DNA from 4 places in the Halotia branconii CENA392 genome. Region 1 is predicted to be linked to each of the others. Evidence: riboswitches for the same ligand, from Rfam matches in the RefSeq annotation. Region 1 holds a riboswitch; each other region holds the start of a gene.
The links. A riboswitch is a leader RNA that binds a small molecule or an ion and turns the genes downstream of it on or off. The one in region 1 is predicted to bind cobalamin.

Region 2: another riboswitch for cobalamin. It lies ahead of QI031_RS11875 (DUF1636 domain-containing protein); the one in region 1 lies ahead of QI031_RS30670 (hypothetical protein).
Region 3: another riboswitch for cobalamin. It lies ahead of QI031_RS15915 (energy-coupling factor ABC transporter permease); the one in region 1 lies ahead of QI031_RS30670 (hypothetical protein).
Region 4: another riboswitch for cobalamin. It lies ahead of cobG (precorrin-3B synthase); the one in region 1 lies ahead of QI031_RS30670 (hypothetical protein).

Annotation. Positions count from the first base shown of each region.
Region 1 is NZ_CP124544.1:61,361-66,333, forward strand. It holds gene cobW (cobalamin biosynthesis protein CobW) at 1-11, opposite strand, end outside; gene QI031_RS30660 (methyltransferase domain-containing protein) at 126-1,115, opposite strand; gene QI031_RS30665 (transposase) at 1,208-2,548, shown strand; gene QI031_RS30670 (hypothetical protein) at 2,608-2,862, opposite strand; cobalamin riboswitch at 3,302-3,444, opposite strand; gene QI031_RS30675 (hypothetical protein) at 3,653-3,892, opposite strand; gene QI031_RS30680 (chlorophyll a/b-binding protein) at 3,955-4,167, opposite strand; gene QI031_RS30685 (MFS transporter) at 4,422-4,973, opposite strand, start outside.
Region 2 is NZ_CP124543.1:2,718,411-2,723,383, forward strand. It holds gene QI031_RS11870 (cobalt-precorrin-6A reductase) at 3-755, opposite strand; gene QI031_RS11875 (DUF1636 domain-containing protein) at 900-1,313, opposite strand; cobalamin riboswitch at 1,340-1,510, opposite strand; gene QI031_RS11880 (DOPA 4,5-dioxygenase family protein) at 1,526-1,882, opposite strand; gene QI031_RS11885 (YcjF family protein) at 1,894-3,219, opposite strand; gene QI031_RS11890 (TM0106 family RecB-like putative nuclease) at 3,402-4,895, shown strand.
Region 3 is NZ_CP124543.1:3,628,146-3,633,118, reverse strand. It holds gene QI031_RS15925 (DUF4079 domain-containing protein) at 1-252, opposite strand, end outside; gene QI031_RS15920 (DM13 domain-containing protein) at 284-745, opposite strand; cobalamin riboswitch at 1,263-1,403, shown strand; gene QI031_RS15915 (energy-coupling factor ABC transporter permease) at 1,430-2,209, shown strand; gene QI031_RS15910 (energy-coupling factor ABC transporter substrate-binding protein) at 2,196-2,498, shown strand; gene cbiQ (cobalt ECF transporter T component CbiQ) at 2,495-3,307, shown strand; gene QI031_RS15900 (energy-coupling factor ABC transporter ATP-binding protein) at 3,282-4,109, shown strand; gene QI031_RS15895 (P-loop NTPase family protein) at 4,106-4,615, opposite strand; gene QI031_RS15890 (SufS family cysteine desulfurase) at 4,681-4,973, opposite strand, start outside.
Region 4 is NZ_CP124543.1:3,771,489-3,776,461, reverse strand. It holds gene QI031_RS16530 (precorrin-2 C(20)-methyltransferase) at 1-231, opposite strand, end outside; gene QI031_RS16525 (precorrin-8X methylmutase) at 234-860, opposite strand; gene cobG (precorrin-3B synthase) at 931-2,436, opposite strand; cobalamin riboswitch at 2,486-2,609, opposite strand; gene trpS (tryptophan--tRNA ligase) at 2,954-3,964, shown strand; gene QI031_RS16510 (methylenetetrahydrofolate reductase) at 4,204-4,973, shown strand, end outside.

The DNA of each region.
Region 1 (4,973 bases):
ATTTTTTGCATATAAAGTGTGTCGTTTGTTGATTAATTTTGCGATGTGCAGAAAGAAGTTTTAATCGCAGATATCACGCAGTCAGTTGGTGTTAAAATCCAAATATTTATCACTAGCTGCGATCGCTACCTAACCAAGCTTGAGGGATTTTGGTTGGCAAAGTTTCTGTCCATCAATTCTGTGTGTGAGTTTGCCCGCACAGCCCGGAACATTCCAAATCGACATAGCCCTGCACCAAACGCCAAACGCATCAGTAAAAGCGTTGGCACTTCGCGCACAGACTTGACAAAACCAGACAGCCCAAAACGCACTAATCCCTGTGGTCGAGCTATCCCTTGCCAAATCGAATCGAACCAAGAAGGAAGGGTTTCTTGAGTCCAGTCTGCCGTAATTACCTCCCCCTCAACTAATTCTGTCTCCGCCAAAAGCTCAGAAAAGCCTTCAATACTGGAAAAAGCTGGATGAGACCACTGTTCGAGCAGTTGCCGCATTACTGGTTTCTCCCAAAAATTTAGGGGTTTTTGGCGGTCATCTCTCTGATTCCAGTCAGCTACAACCAAGACCCCACCAGGCTTTAGCACCCGCATTAGTTCTCTAGCAAAAACGGTTTTATCTGGCATGTGGGGGCCTGCTTCGATTGACCAGACTACATCAAAACTGGCATCTGGAAACGACAATGCCATCGCATCATCGACCGCAAACTGGGCATTTAGCCCAAGGGGTGTTAACTCCTGGGCGCGGTTAACCTGAATAGGACTAATGGTAATCCCTGTGACAGCAAATCCATAATCTCGCGCTAAAATCCGGCTGCTACCCCCGATCCCACAGCCAACATCTAAGACGGTAGTACCAGGAGGTAATTTTTCTAAACCTCCCCATTTAACCATTTCATGCACAAAATCAGATTTAGCAGTCAAAAAATCCTTTCGTCGTGGCGGCGAACCGTAATGACCGAGGTGAATGTGTTCCCCCCAATAAAACTCTAGGATGCCGTCAAGCGTCCATTGGTCGTAGGAATTGGCGACTGTGGCTGAGGATTCATACTTGCGGGCAGTTAGGAAATAAGCCGCAATTCCAATCACCAAAATCAGAAGAAAACCAATTACAGAATCAATACCTTCGCCAAAAAAAGAGTATGAAGAGAGAGGGCGCTTTGTAGTAGAGTTGTTGTCTTCCCAAACGACAACTCAAAAGCTACAATTCGCCCATGTTGGACATCCTATCACTGTTACAATGCCTGCTACCGCAGATCAACGCTACGACGATGCGCCGAATGAACCAGATCATCATGGCCATGTTAGCAATGAGCGGCCGAGCCACCATGTTGGGAATTTCTCGTTGGACAGACATTGGTGGTAGTTATCGGACAATGTTGAGATTTTTTCATACAGTAATACCTTGGGCAACATTGTTTTGGCTGTTTTTTCGTAAACATTTATGGCGAAAGGATGAAGTATATTTGCTTGCCGGAGATGAAGTTGTAGTCAGCAAGTCGGGTAAACAGACTTATGGGTTGGATAGATTCTTCTCTAGCCTAGTAAACAAACCTATATCAGGGCTATCTTTCTTTGTCTTGTCGTTAGTAAGTGTTGAGCAAAGACAGTCATTTCCGATTCAAATAGAACAAGTAATCAAGAGTAATACTAAAACAAATATTCAGTTGTCAAGCGAAAAAATAAAAACCAAAGAAAAACGTGGACGTGGACGACCAAAAGGGAGTAAAAACAAAAATAAAACCGAAGTGATATTCACATCTGAACTATTGCTAATTAAAAAGATGATTAATTCACTATTCAAGTTAGTAGCTAATTTTATTCCCCTAACATACTTGGTAGTAGATGGTCATTTTGGTAACAACAACGCTTTACAGATGGCACGACAAGTGAACTTGCACATAATTTCCAAGTTGCGCCACGATTCAGCATTATATATCCCTTATGAAAATCCTGACTATCATAAACGCTCTCGTCGTAAATACGGTGACAAACTAGACTATAGTAATATACCTGACAAATATTTATCTAAAAGTAGCATTGAGGATGAGATTCAAAGTGATATTTATCAAGCCACTCTCCTTCACAAAGAATTTGCCCAAGCTCTAAATGTAGTGATTTTAGTCAAAACCAATCTTAAGACTAATGTTCGTAGCCATGTAGTTCTATTCTCCAGTGACCTGGAATTATCATTTGAAAAAATAATTGATTATTACAAACTCCGCTTTCAAATCGAGTTTAACTTCCGTGATGCAAAGCAGTTTTGGGGGTTGGAAGATTTTATGAATCTGAGGCAAACTGCGGTAACTAACGCTGCTAATTTCGCATTTTTTATGGTTAATTTATCTCATCATCTTCTCGCTGATTTTCGCCTCATTAATCCCGGCTCCGGCATTATTGACCTTAAGGCTCATTATCGTGGCTTTCGATATATCCATGAAATTTTAAAAATGCTTCCAGAAATCCCTGAGCCTATTTTATTAAACCAGATTTTTGCCAAGCTTACTTCTTTAGGACGCATTCATCCCGTTTCTACGGGCGTTGAACCCTCGTAATTTGGCAGAGGTATTGAGAATATAATAAAGTTGACATTTTTTTGAATGCTCCTATACACCTATTTGAGTCGAGCTAATGGTTTACTCATGGCTGCTCGTCCTGAATCAGACGAGCGATGTCGTAACCGCCCGACGGATGCAATCGCAATATAAATCATCCGATACATCGACATTGCAATGTTTTGAACATCTTGAATAATTTTCCCTTGAGGTAGACTGGGCTTGTGTTTATCTTGGAGGAGGGCCGTTTGTTTGACAAAGGGATGAATAGCAGTAGGAATCTTCCCAGTTCGGTGAAGATAGAATTTCGGCATGATGATTAACCGAGTCAGAATTTAACTAAAATACAGAGAAGTTATGCACGCCAGAGATAGCGATGAAAAGTTAGTGCCATACCTCGTTGAAAATATTTCTCTTTATCAAAGTAAAAGAAATACCTGAATACTCACAAAGTAATTACTGTAAGACTTACACAAATAAAGGCTTCGTCATTGCGACCATAGGGAAGCAATGACGAAAATAAGTTAGTTTTGCGTAAGTCCTGTACTAATTGAAATTTAATATTAAAGCTTCGGATACCTCGGCTACGCTCGGTACAAGTTCTTTCAGCTTTAACGTTGAGCAAAGTTGAGACATTAATTACTTATTTCGTGGAAAGCCGCCACTTGTAGCGTTTTTATGTGCAGTGCTTTCAAAATATCAAACCTAGCGATCGCCATGTAATAAACCATCCGTGCCTCGCAGATGTACAAAATTTACAAGTCAACTTCGGCGGGCATTCTGACTCACAAGGTAAACCTTGATTACAGCTGCGGGACAATGCCGGATTCGCACCGGACTTTCCCCCTTACCTCTAGTGGCTGACCCCCACTAGAACCGAGTTGCTATTGAGAAAATAGTACCACAGCAATGATGCTGAAATTCAGCAGCTACTTAAAACGTAAAGTAATCCCCACCGTACCAAAATCAGCAAAAGCTAGGACGATCGCATAATTAAGAATGAAAGCTAATCACCAGACATACCCAAATACTAAAAGAAGTCTTGGTTATAGCAACCAAGACTAAAGAGCGAATTTATTCAATTGAACACGCTTACACAATTGCTTATCCCAAATTACTGAAGAAAGTCCCCCAAATGGTTCCTGTTACTCCCACAGCAATTAAAAGGTTAGTGAAAAACTTGCCTAATTCAGTTGATTCTCCCAGTACTTTATCATCTTGACCTGCACTGAAAAATAATGACCAGGCTTGGTTAACGTTAATTGTTTCAAAGTTGTTGAAATCGGGTCTAAAAACAACGGGGCCAATTAAATCTTTTTTAGGGAAATCAAAATCAGTTTTCATAGCAATCCTCTGGTAATTTTTTATCGGTTAATTGAGTGAAATTCTTAAATATTCAGATTTAGTTATAGGTTTGTCAGCCATCCAATCAAGCCGTGTCCTGTGACAACTTCTACAGCTATGAGTGAGACAAAACCAATCATCGCCAAACGTCCATTGAGTTTCTCGGCGTACTCGGTAAAACCTGCTCTTGGGGTTTTATCTACATAAACCTTTGGTTCAATTGCAAAGTTGTTGAGTTGACCGAGTTCGTTCATGGTAAAGCCTTTGCTTGTCATGTCTTTTTTCCTTTACTTGCTTATGTAACTAAATATAACAATATGTAAATATTTTTTGCAAGCGCTTGACACGAATAAAAATGACGGTTATCCGTACTAAAAGAAATCGAAGATACCGTAACTTTCGCGTAGCGTCTCCGTTGTGGGAGAATCGCCTCTGACAATTTAAAGAACATGATTAGTAGGACTTTGGTCAGGTTTTTTAACCAATCCGATGTAGCGAGAGGGCTGTATACCTTGTAAATGTGTTGCTTCTATGACCGCAAGTTGATTATTAGTAATACGCTCAATAAACTCAAGGCTGCACTAATGATAAACATAAACGTATATCCCGTAGCACTGGCGATCGCACCACTCAAAACTGAAGCAGCAATTCCGCCAATGTATACTACTGACACCTGAAATGTATAATCAGTAGCGGCTGTTGCAGGTTCGCATTTATCCATCATGGCACTTAGTAATGCAGTATATGCCATACTTTGGGCTGCATTGACTGTGATACTAACAGCATACAACACAGGTAAACTACTGATACCAATTGCAGGTATGATATACAAAAGTGTCACCATGCTTGCAGCAAAGCCAAATAGAGCTAGAGAACGTAATCTTCCCCAGTGGGTAATCAAAACTCCTGCAATTAAAGCACTAACAATACGGACACTGTAACTGACAATACCCAACATTAAGCCAATATCTGAGAGCGACAAACCTCTATCAACAAAAAGTGGACGGAGCATTGTACCTGACATCATTTCGCCTCCCATATATAGCAATACTACGAAAAGCCACGGTAATGCTTTGGGACG
Region 2 (4,973 bases), on a different replicon from region 1:
TCCTAAGTGCGATCGCTATCTAACTTTTCCAGCAACCATGCCAAAGCACCATCAACAGTTGTGACTTGCTCTCCTGGTGGTGTAGCTGGACGATTTACCATAACAACTTGTAATCCCAGTTCTCTAGCTGCAATAATTTTGGCGTAGGTGGCATTACCACCACTATTTTTGCTGACTATAGTATCAATGTTGTGGTGAATCAGAATTTCTCTTTCATTATCCAAAGCAAAGGGACCGCGATCGCACAATATCATTCCTGGCGGAATTACAGCATCAGCACTGGGAGGGTCAATCATCCGCATTAAAAACCAAATTTTTTCTAAGTCAGCAAAAGCACTAAGTTCTTGTCTACCGACTGTTAAAAATACGCGCTGTGCTTGGTTTTCTAAAGTAGCAGCAGCAACTTCACTATTTTCCACTTCAATCCAGCGATCGCCATTAACTTGTTGCCAAGGCGGGCGGATTAACATCAAATGAGGTATTCTCACTTCTCTAGCCGCTGCTATTGCATTCTCAGAAATTTGACTAGCAAAGGGATGAGTAGCGTCGATTAATAAGTCGATCTGCATCTGACGCAGATAGTTAACTAATCCAGTCACACCGCCAAAACCCCCAATACGGACATTACCGACCGGGATTGAGGGGTTATGGGTGCGTCCTGCAAGAGAAGCGATCGCCTCAATTCCGGGAATATTCACAACTTTGGCAGTCAATTCTGCGGCATCTTTAATACCACCAAGAATCAAAACGCGCATGACCATGTTTTCTCTGCGTTATCTGCTCGTAGATAGCTTTTTACCTTCTGCCTACTGGTCACTGAGCGTCTTGTACTGACTTGTGCTGAGCTAGCAGAAGTCAGTCAAAACACTTCCCCCTGCTCCCTGCTCCCCTGCCTTTTTCTACAAGGGTGGAATCTTTGCTAAAATTCCCTTTTTCAGCGGTTCAGGCCGCTCTGACCAAGGTAGCAAACCATCAGATTTAGCGTAGTATTGACCGGCACATTCGAGTACAGCAGCTGCACTGTCATCAACAGTTAAATCACCAAAAAGATAAGTTAATTTACCTTTAGCAGCAAAAGCAACAACGCAAGAACGGTTACAAGCACTCATGCATTCTACTTCTTGGATCGGAAATTGATCTTGCAAGTCCCAATTTTGTGCTAGGTGCTGAAGATGCTGTAATAGTTTTTGACCTCCACTTTCACCCAGACGTTTTCCATCTTGCCAAGTACTGGCACAGGTTTTGCACACAAATAAAGTGTGAGAGGCGACACCTAAAGAATTACTAAGGGAAATGTCAGCAGTAGCAGTCATTTATCTGTACCTCGCAGATGTATAGGACTGAGTAGTATATTTCGGCGGGCGTTCTGACTCAACTTAATTTAGGATTTTGAGTTAGCTAAAAATCTCAAATTAGTTCACAGTTGCGGGACAGTGCCGGATTTACACCGAACTTTCCCCCTTACCTCTGGTAGCTCAATACCACCAGAACCGAAACGTCCATCATAACACCAATATTTAGTGGTTCACGTTGTTCTAATCCGTCGCAGAAACTCGATGTTCAACTCTAGCTTCTCTCCTAGCCACAAAGAATTTTTTGTATGATCTGCGACATCATCACCCGTCTCAGGATGAACTAAGATATCTAATCCTTCCCGATTAAGCATTAACCACGGGACAATCTGACCAAATTGATCCAATGAAAATATAACTTGATACATTCCTTTGGGATGTGGACCAATTGGGTTGTCATGCCAGCGCCCAAGCTGTACGTCAAATTTAGCGTTCAGTTCTGATCGTACACGCGCAGCCTGTTCACGGCTAGCATTATCGTAGTAAATATGAGCGTGAAAAATAGTGATTGTAATAGTACTTTCTGCCATAACTCTCAGCTTTACGTGATTTTTTTAAACCGTTCTTTGGCTTCTTGAAATGCTTCTTGCATCACTAACTGAATTTTTTGAGGATCGGGTCTCTTACCACCCATTAAATCACCAAAGTAAACACAAGCCCCTTCACCTAAAGCCCAGGTGTAAGCAGCTGCCCAAGAAGCTGCTATAACACTGCCAAAACCAGGAATAAATTTAATTAATTCTCGTGCTACAGCTTGTGCTACAAATCCCCCTGCGATCGCACTGACAACTCCCCCAGCCTGAGATGGTGTTAATATTTGCCCGTACAGTTTTCCCAACAGTCCCACCATTGAGACTTGTAAGGCAGTTAGAACGGGCATTGTAGTAAAAGGTAATGGTACAGCGGCCAGTGTGGCTGCCATGATTGCAAATGGTAAAATATAACGCCGTCCGGCATCTCGGTAGAGGTTGCCTAATTGTTCACCTGCTGTTTCATCTAATAATTGATAAATTGCCCGTGCTTCTGCTTCTGGTAGTAGTTCAGCGAGAGTATCTCTCAATGCCTCTAAACCATAAAATACCGGATTATAGCCATCTTCTTCTAAAGTGAAGTCAATTAGGACAGAGCGATCGCATAGGTTTGAAAAAGCTTGCTTAATTGCTGTAAAAGCTCTATTTACTTCCTCATATTCTGGCGGATAGGCAGGATGATCAGCTGTACCTGGAGGATAAATTTCATGCAAGCAAGTCACTACCAAAAGACAGGGGATTTCGGGATATTTTTGACGTAATTCCTGGGTAATTTGCCGCAGCGTATCAGTGGCAAAATCATTAATTTTAACCGTCAGAATCAGGACTCTGGCACGGCGACTCGACTTTTGTAAATCGCCAACTAATTCTTGAATGATTGCTTGAGTATTTTGTTTAACATCTCCTAACCCCACCGTATCTGTAAAAATGAACAACGGCAGATCATCTGAAGGATAAGCATAACGCTGGGTGTGTTGTGTGTGGGGGCGAAATCCCTGACCGACAATTTCAGCAGAAACTCCGGTTAATCCCCGTACAATTGAACTTTTTCCCGCTTGGGGTTTGCCAATCAGCAGCGCCTCTGTGGTTGGTAGTTCGGCGCGGACTGTTGCTAAAATCTCTGCAACCTCAGTTTCGCTGACGCTAAACCATTGCACAACTGTCTGTGCTACTTGTTCAACGGGTAGCACTTGGATCAAATTTACCTTTGCTTGATTCCAAACACCAGCAATGCGGTTTTTCCAGGAATCATTAACTGATTTGGTTGCACCATCAGTTGGTTCACCGAACTGCTGAGAATCAGCTGATGGCAAGTCAGCATCATGTTGTTCAGTCATTGGCAACAGAAAGATTGTAACTACACCCTATCTGTCATTGTAGAGTGGTTCAGTCATCAGTAAACAGTGATGACTGGTAACTGTTCACTGTTAAAGCGATCGCCAAACCCTGACTAATCATTAATCTCCTACACTAGAGTAGAAGTAGTGGTTCTTAAGATCTGTGGAAGATTACTTAGTGAATGTTAATAAATGCCGAACTTCTGCTGCAATATCAACGCTGTAAGCGCCGATCTTTTTTAGATATTCATGATGACAAAAGTCAGCACGATGCCCCAAATGAGTTGTTGCTCAAACTACAACAAGATAAAAAGGCTCATCGTCAGGGAATTTTGGCAAATTTAACCTGTCAAAAACCAGATTATCCACGGGGGAACTGGGAAGCAGGGCAAGCAGCGACTTTGAAATTGATGCAGCAGGGAGTCGAGTACATCCATCAGGGAGTGCTGTTAGTTAGCAACGAGTTAGTAAATGAGGCCAGTGAATCCCTTAACTATAAAAAATATACTTTTCTTAGCCGTCCAGATTTACTTGTAAAACAGCCAGGAAAGTCTTGCTTTGGTGATTGGATGTACGTTCCGGCAAATATCGAAATGGGTAAGCGTCCCAAGCAAGAATATCAAGTCGTCATTGCATTTCACGCCCAAGTTTTGGCAACAGTACAAGGAGTAATACCCCAAACAGCTTGGTTGTTATTGCGTAATAAAAATCCTAACTATGCCGTGGATCTAACAAAATGGATACCACAGATGCAACATATTTTAAAGGAGTTTATTCAAGTTGTAGATTCACCAGCTGCACCAGAGGTATTTATCGCTCGGCAAAAGTGTAATCTTTGTCATTGGTACAATCAATGTTATGCGATCGCTCAATCGCAAGAACATCTCTCTTTATTACCAGGAGTCACACCAATCCGCTACACTCAACTCCAAGCTATATCCGTAAATACACTAGAATCTCTAGCTCATACCAATCCAATTATTCTAGAAAATCTCCTTGGTTTCGATGCCCAAGTAGCACCCAAGTTGGTAGTACAGGCTCAATCTGCATTGCAAAGACAGCCTTTGATCTTACCCAGTCCACCACCAATAGAAAATATTACATTTACGGCTCCAGTGGAGCTTTATTTTGATATTGAGGCACAGCCAGACTTAGATTTAAATTATCTTTTAGGCGTGTTGGTTGTCGATAAGCAAAATAACACTGAACAGTTTTACTCGTTTTTAGCAGAAAATTTAGCAGAAGAAGAGTTAGTATGGCAGCAATTTTTAGATTTGGTTTGGCAATATCCCCAAGCGCCAATTTACCATTTTTGCGTCTACGAATTTGATACAGTCAAACGATTAGCGAAACTTTATCACACTCCATATTCTTCAGTGCATCCGGTACTAAATCGGTTTGTTGACGTGTATGAACAATTAACCCAGAGTGTAGCATTACCTGTAGAAAGTTATGCCCTGAAAGCGATCGCCCGTTGGTTGGGTTTTGAATGGCATGATCAAGAAGCGAATGGTGCTAAGTGTATTTATTGGTATGACCAATGGTTAACAACAGGCGATCGCACTTTGCTAGAGTTAATCCAACGCTACAACGAAGACGACTGCCGCGCTACTCGCCACGTCAAAGATTGGCTTGTCAACTTTATTGAAAATGAATATAATTTGCGACTGGCTTAAGTAATTTCACAACTAAGATAGTGGCAAAAATGAAGCGATTAGTATAAAAATTTAACTAAGAAATGTTACCCAGCAAGA
Region 3 (4,973 bases), on a different replicon from region 1:
CAAAATATTTTTACCAATTGGGTAAGCTAATCCAAGTAAGACTAATCCGACAATTGCACCTGTAAGCCATTCACCTAATTGTTTGTGTTCTTTGCCAACTACTGGAGGAATTTTACTTTTACCTCCAGCTAAATTTTGCAAACGACGTTGACGTGTTTGCCAAGCAAAATTGACTACATTACCAATTAATGGAAAGACAAAAATAACTGCGATCGCTGGATGTAAAAGCCCCAAAAAATCTGCTATTTCCATATCAAACCTTTGACTAAATAATAAATAAATTTCATCCTTTCAAAGAAGCATAGCCAAAAGTAGCATTAAATTGGCGACACCAGATCGCTACAGATTTAAATTCTGCTAACTTCAGATTATCAGGTAAGGCATAACGTTGAGTACCCTTGATACTTTTTAAACGAGCAATGCTGACATAATCTTTTTCTTTAATCCCAGTTATTGGCGGTGCATCTGAGCGATATAAAATAACAAATAAATCAGGGCCTGAATCTGTTTGAAAACTCTGATCAAACTCTAAATAGCGTTTTCCTTGTTCAGCGATCACTTTAACTGTTCCTTGGGTAGGGTGTTCTCCAGACTGGAACTTTCCAGACTCAGCCATTGACATTGATGCTGCAAATAGACTAGCTACAGGCGTTTGAGTTGCTGGCGGATTAGAACTTGCTTGTTTTGTCAGATTTATAGTAAAAACAGTAGCGATCGCTAGAATGGCTAAATGCTTAAATTTCATGGCTTTAATATTCTCAAATGCATCTTTAAAAATAATTTAAAGCTTTCTACTATTAACAAAATTAGTTTAAGCTGAGAATCTGCTAAAAATTTAGTTGCGTTATTTTCAGGTAATTCTTAAACATTCAAGAGGTTAGCATTATATTAATGTAAGTAATTATGCTTGCTTAATTAGTAAATCAATTTTCAATTTTGGCATTTACGTAATAATTACCTCTATAACAGTCCTAAATCATTCACGAACAACAAGATCCCCGACTTCTCAAAGAAGTCGGGGATCTGAGGCTCTCAATTTTCACAAATTAAATACTAGTACTCTGTCAAGATAATTTTGCTGGATTAATGTGAAAAAGCCCAGTTCTTTTCTCCCCCTACTTCCTCTGCTTCCCCTGCTTCCCCTGCCTGCCTCCACCTGTTATTTTTGGGTTGACAGACCACTAGTCTTATATAGTTTTCCAAGATGTCTATTGAGCGATGAGAGGAATCCCCAAGTCTTTACCAAGTTTATTAGTAATGGTGTTATAGTGACTCCAATCGGTTCTGGTGGGGAACAGCCATCGGACGCAAGGGGGAAAGTCCGGTGTAAATCCGGCGCTGTCCCGCAACTGTGAACCCAAATATAGGTGAGTCAGGATGCCCGCCGACTATAATCAATTCATTTACATAAATCTGCGAGGTACAGATTATGAAAAGAAAAACACAGGCGTTAGTCAGTCTAACCCTGATGGGAGTTATCAGTTTTTACTTGGTAGTTGGTTTACCCAAACCCGCTTATGCCATGCACATTATGGAAGGTTTTTTACCAGTGCAGTGGGCAATTTTTTGGTGGATTGTGGCATTACCATTTTTTATATTAGGATTGCGTAGCCTGACTCGCATTACCCAAGCGAACCCGCAACTCAAACTACTCCTGGGCTTGGCTGGTGCTTTCACTTTCGTACTGTCAGCCTTGAAAATCCCTTCTGTTACAGGCAGTTGTTCTCATCCTACAGGAACGGGGTTAGGTGCGGTGCTGTTTGGCCCCCTTACTATGTCGGTTTTGGGTAGCTTAGTATTGTTGTTTCAAGCTTTATTACTAGCGCATGGCGGCTTGACGACGTTGGGGGCAAATGCTTTTTCGATGGCGATCGCTGGGCCATTTGCAGCTTACTGGATATATAATTTAACAATCAAGTTGGGTGGTAAAGAAAAAATCGCGATATTTCTAGCAGCTGCGATCGCAGATTTACTTACCTATATTATCACTTCTATCCAACTCGCCTTAGCTTTTCCTGCACCTGTTGGTGGGTTTTTCGCTTCATTTATCAAGTTTGCCGGAATTTTTGCCATAACTCAAGTTCCCTTAGCAATTAGTGAAGGATTACTAACTGTATTAGTGTGGAACTGGCTGCAATCTTATAATCCTCAAGAGTTAGAATTGCTGAAATTAATCAAACGGGAACCTCAAAGAAATGAATCAGTCTAAAAAAGGGTTGAGTAACTGGCTGTTGGTAGTAGCTGTCTTAGCTTTAGCAGTTGCACCGTTAATATTTGTGCGGGGTGCGGAATTTGGCGGTGCTGATAGCAAAGCACAAGAAGCAATTGCTGAAATCCAACCTGGATATAAACCCTGGTTTAAATCATTTTTTGAACCAGCTAGTGGGGAAATAGCAAGCTTATTATTTGCTTCGCAAGCAGCTTTGGGTGCAGGAGTAGTTGGTTATGCAATTGGGTTGTATAAAGGACGTTCCCAACAACAAAAACATGAAGAATGAGTCTGCAATTAGACACTTTAGCTTATACTAATCGACTGCGAAGATTACCACCAGAACATAAACTGATTTTTGCATTTACTACCCTTGCTATTTCCCTTGTTACCCATCCATTTGTGCAAATTTTGATGGCGCTTTGGATGAGTGCTTGGACGGTGATTTATGCCAGAATCCCGGCTGGTGTTTATTTTCGATTGTTAATGTTCACGATAGTTTTTTGTTTGACAAGTTTACCAGCCCTGATAGTAAATGGAGTTGCGATTCCTGATTTACAAAGCGTAAAATTAGATTCTTGGTATGGACTAACTCTCGGACACTTCTATATTTATATTAGTCATAGTGGCAGTATCCAAGCATTGGAAATTTTAACTAGAGCATTAGCCTCTGTTTCTTGCTTATATTTTCTCATGTTAACTGTCCCTTTCACAGAGCTATTACAAACTTTGCGTTACTTACGATTTCCAGTGCTTTTAACTGATTTGTTATTACTAATGTATCGGTTTATTTTCATTCTGCTGAATACAGCCAGTGAATTGTGGACAGCACAAAATTCTCGTGGTGGCTACCGCACTGTTGCTATTGGTATGAAAAGTTTAGCATTACTAATCGGGCAACTATTACAGCGAACCTTACAACGATATAGTCAGTTTTCTCTGGGACTGGAAGCACGGGGTTTTGTCAGTGAATTTCGAGTTTGGCATCCTCGTCGCTATCGTCCTCAATTACGATATATCATCGAAGCTATTTTCGGCTGTGTAGTATTAATAGGATTGGATTTTTGGCGGAATGCAGGAATATTTACTCGAATTTGAGCAGGTATATTACACCTATTCAGGCGCACAACAATTGGCTTTGAATAATCTAACATTAAAGATTCCGTTAGGTAAAAGATGTGCGCTAATTGGTCAAAATGGTTGTGGTAAAACGACACTATTATTATTAGCTAATGGTCTATACAAACCTAATTCTGGCATTGTCCGTTGGCGTGGTGAACCGTTAAATTATAACCGGAATTATCTTAGTCAATTACGGCAAAAAGTTGGTTTGGTATTTCAAGACCCAGAACAACAATTAGTAGCTTCTACTGTTGAAGAAGATATATCTTACGGTTTATGTAATTTGGGTTTACCAGTATCCGAAATTAAAGACCGAGTAGAGCAAGCATTAGTTGAATTTGGGTTGACTACTTTAGCCGAAAGACCAGTGCATCATTTGAGTTTAGGACAAAAAAAGCGAGTTTCTATAGCAGATGTGATGGTGTTACAACCAGAACTATTGGTGTTGGATGAACCTACCGCTTATTTAGACGTAAAACATACTCGTAATTTGATAGCAACTCTAAAAAAAATTCATCAAAATGGAACTACTTTAGTAATGGCAACCCATGATTTAGATTTAGTCTATCGGTGGGCAGATTGGGTTTTTGTGATGCACGAAGGACGATTAGTACTAGAAGGTCAACCCCAGGATGTGTTTTTGCAACATGACCTGTTATTAGAGTTAGAATTAGGAATACCATTGATATATGAAATATTATATTATGGATTATCTTCTGAAGATGAATCAGTTAAACAACGAGTCCAAAATAAGATATTAAATAGAACTATTATTTAGATCCCCGACTTCTTAAAGAAGTCGGGGATCTCGTTGTCAATTATTTCGTATTTTTGACCATTATACTGATTAAATATTGAGCGATGGGATAAATAACCAAATTCATCATCGCGTTCTTCATATTGTTGAATCCAATTTTGAAGAAACTCGAATGTTTGCGCCTGTTCCTCAGCTGATTTAAATTTATGTGGTTCCCAAGGACGATTGCGGTTATTTTCAAGACACTTATTAATGCCGGGATTGAGAAAATAGATTTCAGTTGAGAATGCGATCGCAATTTCAATTAAAGTACTGTAACAGCCTTCAATTATCCAAGAAATATTATTGTCGATAAAGTCTTGTAAATCTTTAGCCGCATCGGCGTGAGAACGGCGTATGGCAATTTGATTGGGTTCCCAAACGATAGTATCGAGATCAAGAATTGGAATCTCTAAGTCTTTACCAAGTTTATTTGCAAGAGTGCTTTTTCCAGAACCGGAATTACCAAATATTAAAATCCGATGCATTGTGGTAATTTAACGTCAAGAAGCTCAAATCCCCGACTTATGAAATAAGTCAGGGATCTTGTTGTTCACGAAAACTCTGCGAAAAAGTCTAAGGTTTCCTTCAATGCTTTGATGAAAATATCAATTTCTTCGCGGGTATTATAAAAGGATAAACTTGCCCGTGCAGTTGCCGCTAAACCTAGGTAACGGTGTAAAGGTTGAGTACAGTGGTGTCCCGAACGAATAGCTACGCCTTCTTGATCTAATAATGTCGATAAGTCGTTAGCGTGGACTTCCCCAGCTGTAAATGATGCTAAGGCAGCTCTACCTTCTCCTTGAGCATTTGGTTGAGGGCCATAAATTTGAATTTGAGGAATTT
Region 4 (4,973 bases), on a different replicon from region 1:
AATAGACTCAGCTTTCTCAGGCTCTAAAGCACGGGGGAGGTGATATGATACCTCGATTTGATTGCCAGTTAGATACTGTGCAGCGATCGCCCGCGCTATACTTTCTTTGTCTGTTGCCGATTGATAAGCAACCACAGGGGCAGCCCGTAATAGCCGCAACGCTTTGAGGGTCAATAGTTCTGGATCACCAGGCCCTACACCAATTCCATAGAGACGACCTTTAGCTGTCATGATCATTCCTCCTCCGTTGCTAGGGCATTAACTGCGGCAGCGGCGATCGCACTGCCACCACGCCGACCATGTAAAGTTATAAAAGGGACATTTCTGCTATCTGCTGCCAATGCTGCCTTTGATTCGGCTGCACCCACAAATCCCACTGGAAAACCCAAAATCAGCGCTGGTTTAGGCGCTCCCTCGTCAAGCATTTCCAGCAGGCGGAATAGGGCTGTGGGTGCATTACCAATAGCCACAACTGCTCCTTCTAGATAAGAGTGCCACAATTCCAAAGCTGCTGCTGACCTTGTAGTACCAAGGCGTTTAGCCATTTCTGGGACTTCTGGCTCATACAGCGTACAAATTACTGGATTATTCGCTGACAACCGCTTTCTGGTAACGCCTTCCGCAACCATGCGACAGTCACACAAAATTGCTGCTCCTGCCGCTAGGGCAGCTCGTCCCGCTTGTACCGCCGTTGATGAATATCCCAAATCAGTGACAATATCAGTCATTCCACAGGCATGAATCAGACGCACTGCAACTTTTGCTACATCTGGTGGCAGCACATCTAAGTTAGCTTCCGACCGGATAATGGCAAAGGAATTGCGATAAATTTCACTAGCATCTCGGATGTAATCGGACATGGGAATTGGGGCAGGGGGAAAGAATTTAAAGTGTATTAGAATCTTTGTGAATTGGTATTACCTATGCTTTTTATGCCAGAGGAGAGGCGGTGATTCTTTCTTGATGGAATGCCGTATTTGGTGAGAAGAACTGTTTGAGTTGCGCCAACGCATATTGGTTAGCAAATTCACCAAATGATTCGTTAACATTTATGCGTTTGATTTGATATACCTTTAACATTTGTTCTACCAATGCAGGCAATTCATCAAAGCTGACATATTGGTAGAGTTCGCGGCCAAATTTTTGATTGCTGTCACCATTACCAATATAAATGTGATAACTCGACCTCTTGCCATTACTGACACCGAGCAAGGTGATATCACTTTTGCTATGTTGGGCGCAAGATTTTTCGCAGCCGCTAAAGTGGATATTAACTGGGCAATCTAAAGTCAGGCGAGTTTCGAGATACTTGGCTAATGCTAATGCATGACCTTTAGTATCTGTAGCAGCAGCAGCACAACCCCGGCTACCAGAACAGGCAACTAATCCGCTTTTAATATTGTTGGCTGAGTAATCTAAGCCTAAAAATGTAATTTCTTTTTGGACATCAGCAAGCCTTGTTTGGGGAATATCAGTAAGCAGCAAATTCTGCCAAGGAGTTAACCTCAAAGTACCACTACCATATCTTTGGGCTAAATCCGCTAAACCCATAATTTGCCTACTCTCCAAGCGACCAAGAGGCAACACAACGCCAATATAAAATAAACCTTTTTGCCGCTGGGGATGGATGCCGATATGCTGATACTGGTTATCTGAACTTTCTACAAAAAGATTGGAGAATTGTCCCTCCATTACCTGATCTTCTGTGGTGAAAAGAGCAAAAGGCAAACTTTTGTCTACTTCCTGTAAATAACTTTCACAACCCAAATCATTAACTACTTCCCTCAGACGTGCCTTGCGTCTACTATTTGTATCAATATGATTTAAATAAACATTAGCCAAAGCAGCCAACACTGGCAAACATTGCTCAGGTGAAAGTAAAATTCCCGTTGCAACAGGTGGCTTTCCTTTTACGCCGACACTTAAATGAAGGCGGAAGTAAACTTTACCATCAACTAAAACCGCAACAAAGGCGATATCATTGAGGCGATCGCTCACTCGAACTATTCCACCACCGTCAAAGCAAACGCTAAATTTGGCAGACAGTCCTGATAAAGCTGGATGTGCCTCAATATAATCATTCCAACTTTGGACAAAAGGACGGGTATCAATCACCTCTTGAGGATCAATACCAGCCGTAGGACTGGTCATAATATTACGGATGTGGTCTACAGCAGTGTTGCGAGAACCTAGCCCCATATCCTGGAGATACTTCAAAACTGCGGTACTGAGCTTGCCATCAATCTCACGGATTTGGATATTAGCGCGGTTCGTCACATCAACATAACCACCGCCATACTGGTCAACTATATCTGCGATCGCCCGACATTGTTGACTATCAAGAATGCCACCGGGTATTCTCAGGCGAGACAATGTACCATCTTGAGCAGGTGTGGTGTAAAATAACCCAGGACAGGGAGTTAATCCAGACAGCAAAACTCAGACTCCTTCTCTGTGCGACGCAGAGAGTAGATAATAAATATGCCATAAAGACATTGCTGGAGTTGGCATTCTGACTCGGAAAGAAAAAAGTGAATCCTAACCTTTACAGCTGCGGCACAGTCCCGGAATCTCACCGGAGTTTCCCAACCCCAAGCCTTAGTAATTTAGCATAAGAAAGTAGTCAGACCTGCATCCGATATTTTTTTTAACGGTAACAAAGCCACACACTTAGGCTTTGCCTAAATCCTCATTCCTGAGATATTGAAACTTAAAACTCCTTATCCTCTCTGCACGGCAGTCACTCATGGGGGAAACCCCCAAGACCGTACTGCCTTGCCTTTGCGCCTCTGCGTGAGATAAAATGCATCCCATAAATCAGCAATACCGTTAAATATCTCATCCTCAACAGCGAGTTACCCTAGAAAGTGTCAAAATTAAATGAGTTTTGCGTCGGCACTCAGCGACTTATCGCTATACATAACGCAGATTTGAGATTACTAGAGTGAAATTTATGGGCAAGCAGCGCGTTCTTTCTGGAGTTCAACCAACGGGTAATTTGCATTTGGGTAACTATTTCGGAGCCATTGGTAACTGGGTAAAAGGTCAAAGCGAATACGAAAATTACCTCTTCGTTGCTGATTTGCACGCGATTACAGCACCACATGACCCGACTAAGTTGGCATCTGATACCTACACCCTAGCGGCGCTCTATCTAGCTTGTGGTCTAGATTTACAGCATTCCACTATTTTTGTACAATCTCACGTTTCTGCTCACAGTGAACTCACTTGGTTACTCAACTGCATTACACCCTTGAACTGGTTGGAAGATATGATCCAGTTCAAAGAAAAGGCTGTCAAACAGGGAGAAAATGTCAGCGTCGGCTTGTTAGATTATCCTGTGTTAATGACATCTGATATTTTGCTTTATCAAGCTGATAAAGTGCCAGTGGGTGAAGACCAAAAGCAACACTTGGAATTGACACGAGATATTGCCGCGCGATTTAATCATTTATTTGCTAAACCAGATCAGCCAGTACTGAAGTTACCAGATCCTTTGATTCGTAAGGAAGGAGCCAGGGTAATGAGTTTGGCAGACGGGACACGCAAAATGTCTAAGTCTGATCCTTCCGACTTGAGCCGAATTAATTTACTAGATTCACCAGAGCAAATTCAGTACAAAATTAAACGTTGTAAAACTGATCCGATTCGTGGTTTGACCTTCGACGATCCAGAGCGTCCAGAGTGTAATAATTTGTTAACTCTATATATGCTATTTTCTGGAAAAAGCAAAGAAGAAGTAGCCGCTGAGTGTCAGGATATGGGTTGGGGGCAATTTAAGCCCTTATTAATGGAAAGTGCGATCGCAGCTTTACAACCAATCCAAGAAAAATATCAAGCAATTACAGAAGACAAAGGCTATTTAGATTCTGTGCTACGCGATGGTAGAGAAAAAGCTCAAGCGATCGCTAATCAAACTTTAGCAGATGTAAAAGCTGCTTTGGGCTATTATTTGCCTGTGTAAGTCAAACAAAAGGGCATGGGGCATGGGAAAGAAGGGGTAAGGGGGAAAGGGGAAGGGTTAAAGGGTTTGTTTCTTCATCCTTTACCCTTTACCCTTTAACCTTTTCCCCCCTCTTGTTGCTTCCCCTGCTCCCCTGCTCCTCTGCTCCCCTGCTCCCTGCTCCTCTGCCTCTTCTGGTGATAGTTTCTCTTTAAGGTGTGATTTGTTTTACCCTTGAAGAGAACTAAATTATCAATGTTATGGACAATAACCATAGCTATAGCTATAACAATTTGAATCATTTCCGTAGAGCCACGCAAGCGGGAGAATTTTTAGTTACCGCCGAGGTAGCACCACCAAAAGGAGGAAATCCAGCACAAATGCTGCAAATGGCGGCGACCCTTAAGGGGAGGGTTCATGCCGTCAACATTACTGATGGTAGCCGCGCTGTATTACGGATGTCTTCATTAGTGGCATCAGCAATTTTATTGCAAAACGGCATTGAACCAATTTGTCAGATGGCTTGCCGCGATCGCAACCGTATTGGTTTACAAGCCGATCTCATGGGCGCTCATGCCTTGGGTATTCGTAACATTTTAGCTTTGACTGGCGACCCAGTAAAAGCAGGCGATCATCCCGATGCCAAAGCTGTGTTTGACTTAGAAGCTGTGCGATTGCTGCAATTAATTCGTAAATTAAATCAAGGCGTTGATTGTAACGAAAAACCTTTGAGTGACGAAGCGACAGATTTATTTGCAGGTGCAGCCGTAGATCCGCAATGTGCAAGTTGGTCAGGTTTACAAAGTCGATTTGAACGCAAAATAGAAGCCGGAGCGCAGTTTTTTCAAAGTCAATTAATTACTGATTTTGAAAGACTAGAAAAGTTTATGGATAAGATAGCTTCTACCCATAAAAAACCAATTTTGGCAGGAATTTTTTTGTTGAAGTCAGCGAAAAATGCTCAATTTATTAATAGGTGCGTTCCGGGTGTAAATATCCCCGAACATATTATTGATAGGTTGGCACAAGC